Regions from separate parts of the Ciceribacter azotifigens genome, predicted to be linked through region 1. Evidence: predicted binding sites of a transcription regulator. Region 1 holds the regulator's gene; the other holds the start of a gene.
What was found. The regulator LexA, encoded in region 1, represses DNA repair genes until DNA is damaged. The targets are predictions, from matches to a motif close to TGTTCNNNNTGTGTTCNG.

Region 2: the regulator LexA is predicted to act here: its motif matches at 1,518-1,535, upstream of ACM6UT_RS16040 (PA0069 family radical SAM protein).

Annotation. Positions count from the first base shown of each region.
Region 1 covers NZ_JBLQTA010000008.1:118,517-122,420, forward strand. The annotation lists gene kdsA (3-deoxy-8-phosphooctulonate synthase) at 1-366, opposite strand, end outside; gene ACM6UT_RS13440 (VOC family protein) at 366-1,262, opposite strand; gene lexA (transcriptional repressor LexA) at 1,478-2,191, shown strand; gene ACM6UT_RS13450 (ComEC/Rec2 family competence protein) at 2,172-3,904, opposite strand, start outside.
Region 2 covers NZ_JBLQTA010000011.1:93,219-97,122, forward strand. The annotation lists gene ACM6UT_RS16035 (ribonuclease HII) at 1-83, opposite strand, end outside; gene ACM6UT_RS16040 (PA0069 family radical SAM protein) at 303-1,460, opposite strand; gene ACM6UT_RS16045 (glycosyltransferase family protein) at 1,590-2,117, shown strand; gene moaB (molybdenum cofactor biosynthesis protein B) at 2,151-2,693, opposite strand; gene ACM6UT_RS16055 (4-(cytidine 5'-diphospho)-2-C-methyl-D-erythritol kinase) at 2,690-3,607, opposite strand; gene ACM6UT_RS16060 (tetratricopeptide repeat protein) at 3,611-3,904, opposite strand, start outside.

The sequences.
Region 1 (3,904 bases):
CGGGATCTGCAGCACGTCGACAACGGGGGCGACGGTCGCGCACTGCTCCTCGGTGTGGATGTCTGTCAGCACCGGAAAGCCGAATTCCTTCTTCAGATCGGCGAAGACTTCCATCGCCTTGTCGAGGCCGATGCCGCGCTTGCCGGAGAGCGACGTGCGGTTGGCCTTGTCGAAGGACGACTTGTAGACGAGCCCGATGCCGAGCTTGTCGCAGATTTCCTTTGTCGCGCCGGCCATCATGAAGGCGTGATCGCGGCTTTCCATCTGGCAGGGGCCGGCAATCAGCGAGAAGCGCCTGGAGTTGGAAAAGACGACCTTGGTGGCGCCTTCGCCGACGACGACTTCGGAATTGGTCGAAGTGCTCATTATTCCTCCTGGAAAACGAAATGCGCGCCCTGTCCCGCGTCACGCGGTACGATCAGGCGGCCATCTTTGCGTGCATGGCGAACGCCATTAGCAGCCAGCAAGCGTTCTGTCACGCCGAGATCCCCGGTCCGGAAGACGATCGCCGCACCGGCGAGGCCGCGTCCGGCATTTCGGGCGTCGAGCCCGAAATAGCCAGCAAGGCCGGCGGGCGTCAGCACCTCGATCTTCGCGTTCGCCGAAGGGACGACGATGCCGAAGGAATGCGCCTCGATCTCGCGCTGATGGAAGACGGTCTCCAGCATCTCCTGGAAGTCGGAGGGGTTTTCTTCGGTGAGCACAACGGCGGATATGCCCGTCACGCCGTTCTCGTGGCGTTCGAGCGCGGCACGATCCGCCGGCAGCGGATTGGCCCGCTCGCAGGAAAAGAGGAGAAAATCGGGCGCACGCAGGTCGGCGGCGAATGCAAGCCTGAACGAGGCTGTCGCCTCGGTGCCGTCCGGCAATCTGAGCGGCCGCGAGAAATGGAGGATTTCACCAGCCGACAGACCGTGCTCGAAATAGACCTCGTGGTCCGCCGTCGCACTTGTCGCGGCAACCGCTATTCCCGAAAGACCCTCGCCGTCCGGCGCGCGGAAACGGAAGGCGCGGTCGCGGGCGACGAAGACATTGCCTTTGCGCGCGGCTTCCTCGCAGGTTTCACGGCTCGCCACCGCAAGCGGCTCGAGGTAGGTCTTGTCGGCGAAGAAGACGCAGGCGTTCTCGGTGCCGAAGGGATGCAGCGCATCGGCGGCAACTGTGAAACCCAGCGCTCCGAGCCGCTCGCGTGCGGGCTTCAGCCCGTGCACCGGCAGAACGATGTGATCGACGCCGCGCGGCGTCTCCTTGGCAGTGGACATCCCGCACCCTCCTTGTCGACCGCGTCTGGTTTGCGCGATTTGCGGGCGCTTTGCAAGGCGGCTGCGGCCCCATCCCGTCGCTGTCCGCCGGACGCGAATGCACGCGAAATTCCCCCGAACGGCCAATTGCTTACCAATATTTAAGCACTTGCGGAACACATATGGAACAGATAGTGTATGTTCTGGATTTGTTTCACACGACGGGGCTCTGGACCATGCTGACGCGCAAGCAACAGGAACTGCTTCTCTTCATTCACGAGCGGATGAAGGAATCGGGCGTGCCGCCGTCTTTCGACGAGATGAAGGACGCGCTCGACCTCGCCTCGAAATCCGGTATCCACCGCCTCATCACGGCGCTCGAGGAGCGTGGCTTCATCCGCCGGCTGCCGAACCGGGCGCGAGCCCTGGAGGTCATCAAGCTGCCGGAGGCCTATTCCTCCAGCCTGCAGCCGCGGCGGGGTTTCTCGCCGAGCGTCATCGAGGGAAGCCTCGGCAAGGGACAGGCGGCGCCGGCCGCCAAACCGTCCACAGAGGAGCGATCGAATTCCGTTGCGGTTCCTGTCATGGGCCGCATCGCGGCCGGGGTACCGATCTCGGCGATCCAGCACAACACTCATGAAATCACGATCCCGGCCGAGATGCTCGGATCGGGCGAACACTATGCGCTCGAGGTCAAGGGTGATTCGATGATCGAGGCCGGTATTCTCGACGGCGATACGGTCATCATCCGCAATGCCAGCAACGCGACGCCCGGCGACATCGTGGTGGCACTCGTGGACGACGAGGAGGCAACGCTGAAACGCTTCCGCCGCCGGGGCGATTCGATCGCGCTCGAGGCTGCGAACCCGGCTTATGAGACGCGCATCTTCGGCCCTGATCGTGTGAAGATCCAGGGCAAGCTGGTCGGACTTATCCGCCGCTATCACTGACCTGTTCCGCGGGGGCGAACTCCGCGGGCTCTCGGTCGGCGAAGCTGTCGGTCCGCCAGTCGTAAAGGCGATGCCGCTGCCAGGGCCTGTCGAGGGTGGTGAATGCGGTCCGCCGGCGAATGTCCCGATCCTCATGATTTCCGAGATAGAATTCGGTCGCGCCCGTGCGCCGCAGCATTTCCGCATCGATCATCTTCGCTCCGGAGCGGCAGATGCCGAAAGGTGAACGGCGCGGCGTAATCACGAGATCGGCGACATCGCAGGCGACGCCGAGAAGTGCCGGGTCCTCGACGGTGGCGATCCGCCACCCGTCCGGCAGCCGGGCGATGCACCAGACTTTGCCCGTACAGAGAAATCGGCCGGGGGCCGCTGCGCCGAACTGCCGGCGCATCGTGTCGCGGACAGTCCTTATCTGCTCGGCCGACAGCCGGTCCGTTTCGTCCGCCCGGGTGCCGGCGACGGCGTCGTCCTCGCTGCGGAGCGGTCCGAGATGATCGGGGCGCGCAAGCGCGTGCTGCCATTGTGAGAAGAGGAAGTCCGACGGTTTGCTGCGGTTCGTCGCGATCGTCCTGCCGTCGGCGCCGGGCAGACCCGCCAGGCGTCCGTCCTCCGAGACGATGAGGTTGGCCGTCTCTTCCGGTGGCAGGAGGACCGCAAGGCCGATCGCGGCCGCAAGAACTGCCGCGCCGATCCAGCGCAGCTGCGTGTGCAGCAGAGTGAGCAACAGCAGTCCCGCGCTCGCCAGCGGCAGGAACCATGCCCCGAACCGGCCGAACGACGTCCCCTCGCTCCAGCTCGCCACCGTGGTTGCGATCACGATGACAATCTCGAGTCCCTCGCCCGCAAGAATGAGGAACGGAGCGTCGAGGCCGAATGGCATGAGCAGCATTGCCGCCAGCGCCGCCGGCATCACCACGACCGAAATGATCGGCATCGCCGCGAGGTTCGCGACGAGGCCGTAAGGTGCCATTCTATGGAAATGGGCGACCGCGAAGATTGCCGTCGCCAGTCCCCCGATCAGCGAGGTCACGAACGTGCCGGCGGCGAAGTTCCACAGGAACGAAAGGGCCTTGCGGCCCGGAAAGTCCGGCGCGTAGCGCGACGACCGCCCTGCACTCCGCCGCCAACCGTCGTAGCCGGCAATCAGCCCGGCGGTCGCAGCAAACGACATCTGAAAACTCGCGCCGAGCACCTGCGACGGGGAGATCGCAAGAATGACGATCGCCGCCAGTGCGAGGTTGCGCAGGCTGATCGCCGGACGGTCGAACAGGACGGCGACCAGCATGATCGCCGTCATCAGGAAGGCGCGGACGGCGGAGACCTGATAGCCGGAAATCATCAGGTAAAGGAAGGCAGCGACGAGTGCGGCAGCGGCAGCGATCTTCTTTACCGGCCGAGACTGGGCGATCGCCGGCGAGAGGCTAAGCAGCTTGCGAAGGCCGACAAAGAAAATGCCAGCGGCGAGCGCCATGTTGAGGCCGGAGATCGCGGTGATGTGCGCCAGCCCCGAAAGCCGCAGCGCCTCCGTCGTCGCCTCCGACATCGATCGCCGGTCGCCGGTGACGATGGAGGCGGCAAAACCGCCGGCATCGCCCGGAACCGTTCTCCTGATTCGCTGCGTGATGCCGTCACGGACAACAAGGAGCGTCTGTTCGGCGGCCTCCCACCATGCGCCGGTTCCGCTCTCCGGGAGGCTGTCAATGCGCACCGGAG
Region 2 (3,904 bases), on a different contig from region 1:
GCGAGCCGTTCCAGCTCGAAATCAGGTCCGGCTGGCAGCTCGGCGAAAAGGCCTGGAGAATCGGGCGGCGTGCGACGCTTCATGGCGGCACTGATCGCACGCCGACCCGACTTCCTGCAAGTCCCCGGCCCGGATACGGGACACTATGTCCCGCATCCGGTGCGGCTCCGGGGACTTATCCGGCGCGTGGGGATAGGGGCAACCCGCGCCGGAAAGCAAATGGCCGGCCCCAGGCGACGCGGAGGCGGCGTCGTCCGGGGCAGGGCACGGCGAGAAAGTCTCCCGCCATGCCGGACATCGTCTCAGAGCAGCGAGAGCTGCACGCCGCTTCCGTTCGGCGGCACGAAGAGGTCGTCGCGCAGCTGCATGCTGCGCCGCCCGAGCCCCAGCCGCTTCGTCGCCATCTCGAAGCGCCGGCTGATCTGCCAGGCATAGGGACCTGCGCCCTTCATCCGCTTGCCGAACTCGGCGTCATAGTCCTTGCCGCCGCGCATCGAGCGCACCAGCGACATCACGTGCCGATAACGATCGGGATAGTTCTGCAGCAGCCAGTCGCGGAAGAGCGGGCTTACCTCCAGCGGCAGGCGGAGCAGGACGTAGCTCGCCTCGCACGCGCCCGCGGCCTTGCCGGAATCGAGCACCCGCTCGATCTCGTGATCGTTGAGTGCCGGGATCACCGGCGCCATCATCACGGCCGTCGGAATGCCGGCCTCCGACAGCCGGCGGATCGCCTCGAGCCGTCGCGTCGGGGTGGAAGCGCGCGGCTCCATGGTCCGCGCCAGCTTGCGGTCAAGCGTCGTCACCGAGATCCCGACCTTTGCCAGCCCCTTCTCGGCCATCGCCGCGAGGATGTCGATGTCGCGGGTGACCAACGCCGACTTGGTGACGATGGCGACCGGATGGTTCGCCTTCTGCAAGACTTCGAGCACCTGCCGCATGATCCGCCACTCGCGTTCGATCGGCTGGTAAGGATCGGTATTGGTGCCGATCGCGATCGTCCGCGGCTTGTAGCCGGGCTTGGCGAGTTCCCGCTCCAGGAGCCGCGGGGCATCGGGCTTGGCGAAGAGCTTGCTTTCGAAATCGAGGCCCGCCGAGAGGCCCATATAGGCGTGCGTCGGCCGTGCGAAGCAGTAGATGCAGCCGTGTTCGCAACCGCGATAGGGGTTCACCGAGCGATCGAAGGGAATGTCGGGGGATTCGTTGCGGGTGATCGCCGTGCGCGGCTTCTCCACCTGCACCTCCGTCCGGAACGGGGGCATGTCCTCGAGCGTCGTCCAGCCGTCGTCATAGGCGACCCGCTCGGTCGGCTCGAACCGGCCTCCTGGGTTCATGCTCGCGCCGCGCCCACGCCGCCGCTGGATGTCGACCCGAAGGCCCGACGAGTTCACCAGAGCATCGGCAATATCCGCCGTATTGGCAGGCTGGAACGCAGCCTGCGCCACAAGAGACAATTCGTTCATTGTAGGCTCCAGAGGGGCCATTGCCCCGTTCGATGAATAGATTCCTAGCGCGGAAATGAGAACATTACAAGAACAAAAATGCGAAATGTCGCAGTGGCAATGTTTTGGGCAAGGCGATAATGTCGTGCCATGTTGACTGTCATCATGGAATGCCGGGATCAGGAACCGGAGCTTGCGCAGACGCTCGCCGTGCTCGTCGCCGGCGCGATCGACGGTCTCGTCAGCGATGTGGTGGTGCTAGACCACGGTTCGAGCGACGGAACGGCGCAGTTGGCCGAGGCGACGGGGTGCCGGTTTTATAGGCAGTGGAACATGGCGGAGATCCTGAATGCCGCCCGCGGCGACTGGATTCTGCTGTTCGAGCCGGGCGCGCGGCCGCAGAACGGCTGGATCGAGGAGATCTGCGAATACGTCGCCTCGTCGCGCAAGCCGGCGCAGTTCTCGGCCTCGCGCCTCCACCGGCGGCCGTTCTTGCAGCGGATCGGCCGTCGGCCGCCTCTTGAGCAGGGCCTGCTGATGACCAAGGGCGAGGCGCTCGCGGCGGCGACATCGGCCGGCGACCTCGACCATATCGCCCGCGGCCGGAAGGCGCAGCGACTGTCGAGCGAACTCGTCCCGTCTTGGGTCGCACGGCAGAACCGCCGCCCGGCAGTGTGAGCAGGCAAGGCGGTCAGGCGAGGGCTGTTCGGCTCAGCCGCGGCGCAGGTGTTCGTCGAGCCGCGGCATGATTTCCACGAAATTGCACGGCATGTGGCGGTAGTCGAGCTGCCATTTCAGGATGCCGTCCCAGGCGTCCTTGCAGGCGCCGGGCGAGCCGGGCAGCACGAAGATATAGGTCGCGTTGGCGACGCCGCCGGTGGCGCGCGACTGGATGGTCGAGGTGCCGATCTTGTCGTAGGAGAGCCGGTGGAAGACCTCGGAGAAGCCATCCATCCGCTTCTCGAACAGCGGCTCCAGCGCCTCCGGTGTTACGTCGCGGCCGGTGAAGCCGGTTCCGCCGGTGGTGATGACGACATCGATCTCCTGCGACAGCGTCCAGGCATGCACCTGGTCGTAGATGCGGTCGCGGTCATCGGGAACGATCGCCCGGTCGACCAGCCTGTGGCCGGCTTCGGTGATCCGTGCCACAAGGGTGTCGCCCGACTTGTCATCGGCCAGCGTACGCGTGTCCGAAACCGTGAGCACGGCGATTCCCACGGGAATGAAGGGTCGCGTCTCGTCGAGCCGGTTCATGAAGTCTCTCCTGCAACTGTTCGGGTCGCTTCAAAATACCAGCGCGGCTGCTGGCGCGAAAGGTGGCTGACGGCCGCTCTGGCCGCGGCATAATCGCCGTAGAGGCCGAAGCAGGTGGCGCCGGAGCCGGACATCCGGACGAACGCGGCGCCGCTTCCGGCAAGCATGTCGCAGACGTCGCCAATCTCCGGCAGCAGGGCACGCGCGGGCACCTCCAGATCGTTGCGCAGCGTGGAGAGCCACGCGATCCAGGCTTCGTGGTCAGCGACCTGCGGAGGCGACGAAATCGGCGGATTGTCCTTCCTGTCGAGCCGGCGAAAGACCTCCGGCGTCGAGACCGCCTTCAGCGGATTGGCGAGCACCATGGCGAAGGAGGGCATATGGGGGAGGGGTGTGATCGCCTCGCCGATGCCGCTAGCTCGGAGCGGCCGAGACTCGAGGCACATCGGAACGTCCGCCCCGAGCCGCAGCGCGACCGCCGCGAGGTCGCTCGCGGGCAGGTCCGCATTCCAGAGCCGCAGCAGTCCGCGCAGAGTCGCGGCGGCGTCGGCCGACCCGCCGCCGATCCCGGAGGCAATCGGCAGGTTCTTTTCGAGCGTTATTTCGACGGGGGGCGTATCCAGACCGCGGCTGCTCAAAGCCTCTCGCAGGAGGTCGCGCGCCTTCGTGACGAGATTGTCGCCGGTCCCTTTCGGATCGGCCGCAAGGGTCGCGCCGAAGCGACCGGAGAGCGAAAGACTATCCTCGCTTGCGGCGGCAAAGGTCAGCCGGTCCCCCGCTTCGGCAAAGGTCACGATGCTGTCGAGCAGGTGATAGCCATCCTCGCGCCGCCCGGTGACGTGCAGCGCGAGATTGATCTTGGCCGGCGCCGCCTCGACGACCCCGGTGGAGATCACGGGTCCGGCGGAGGGCATGGATTACGACTTCTTGTCGGCTTCCGTCCGCGGCGGTTCGGGATCGGCTTCCGGGGCCGCCTTCGCCGCATCGGCTGCGAGCGGCGGCAGGCCCTTGTCGATCTTTGCCTGGATCTTGGCGATCTGGTCCTTCTCCGGATCGGAGGCGAGTGCGCGCTTCCACTGGTAGGTGGCTTCGAGCTTGCGTCCGACGCGCCAGTAGGCGTCGCCCAGATGGTCGTTGATCGTCGCGTCGCCGGCCTTCAGCTCGGCCGCCCGCTCCAGCTCGGTCACCGCCTCGTCGAAACGGTTCATGCG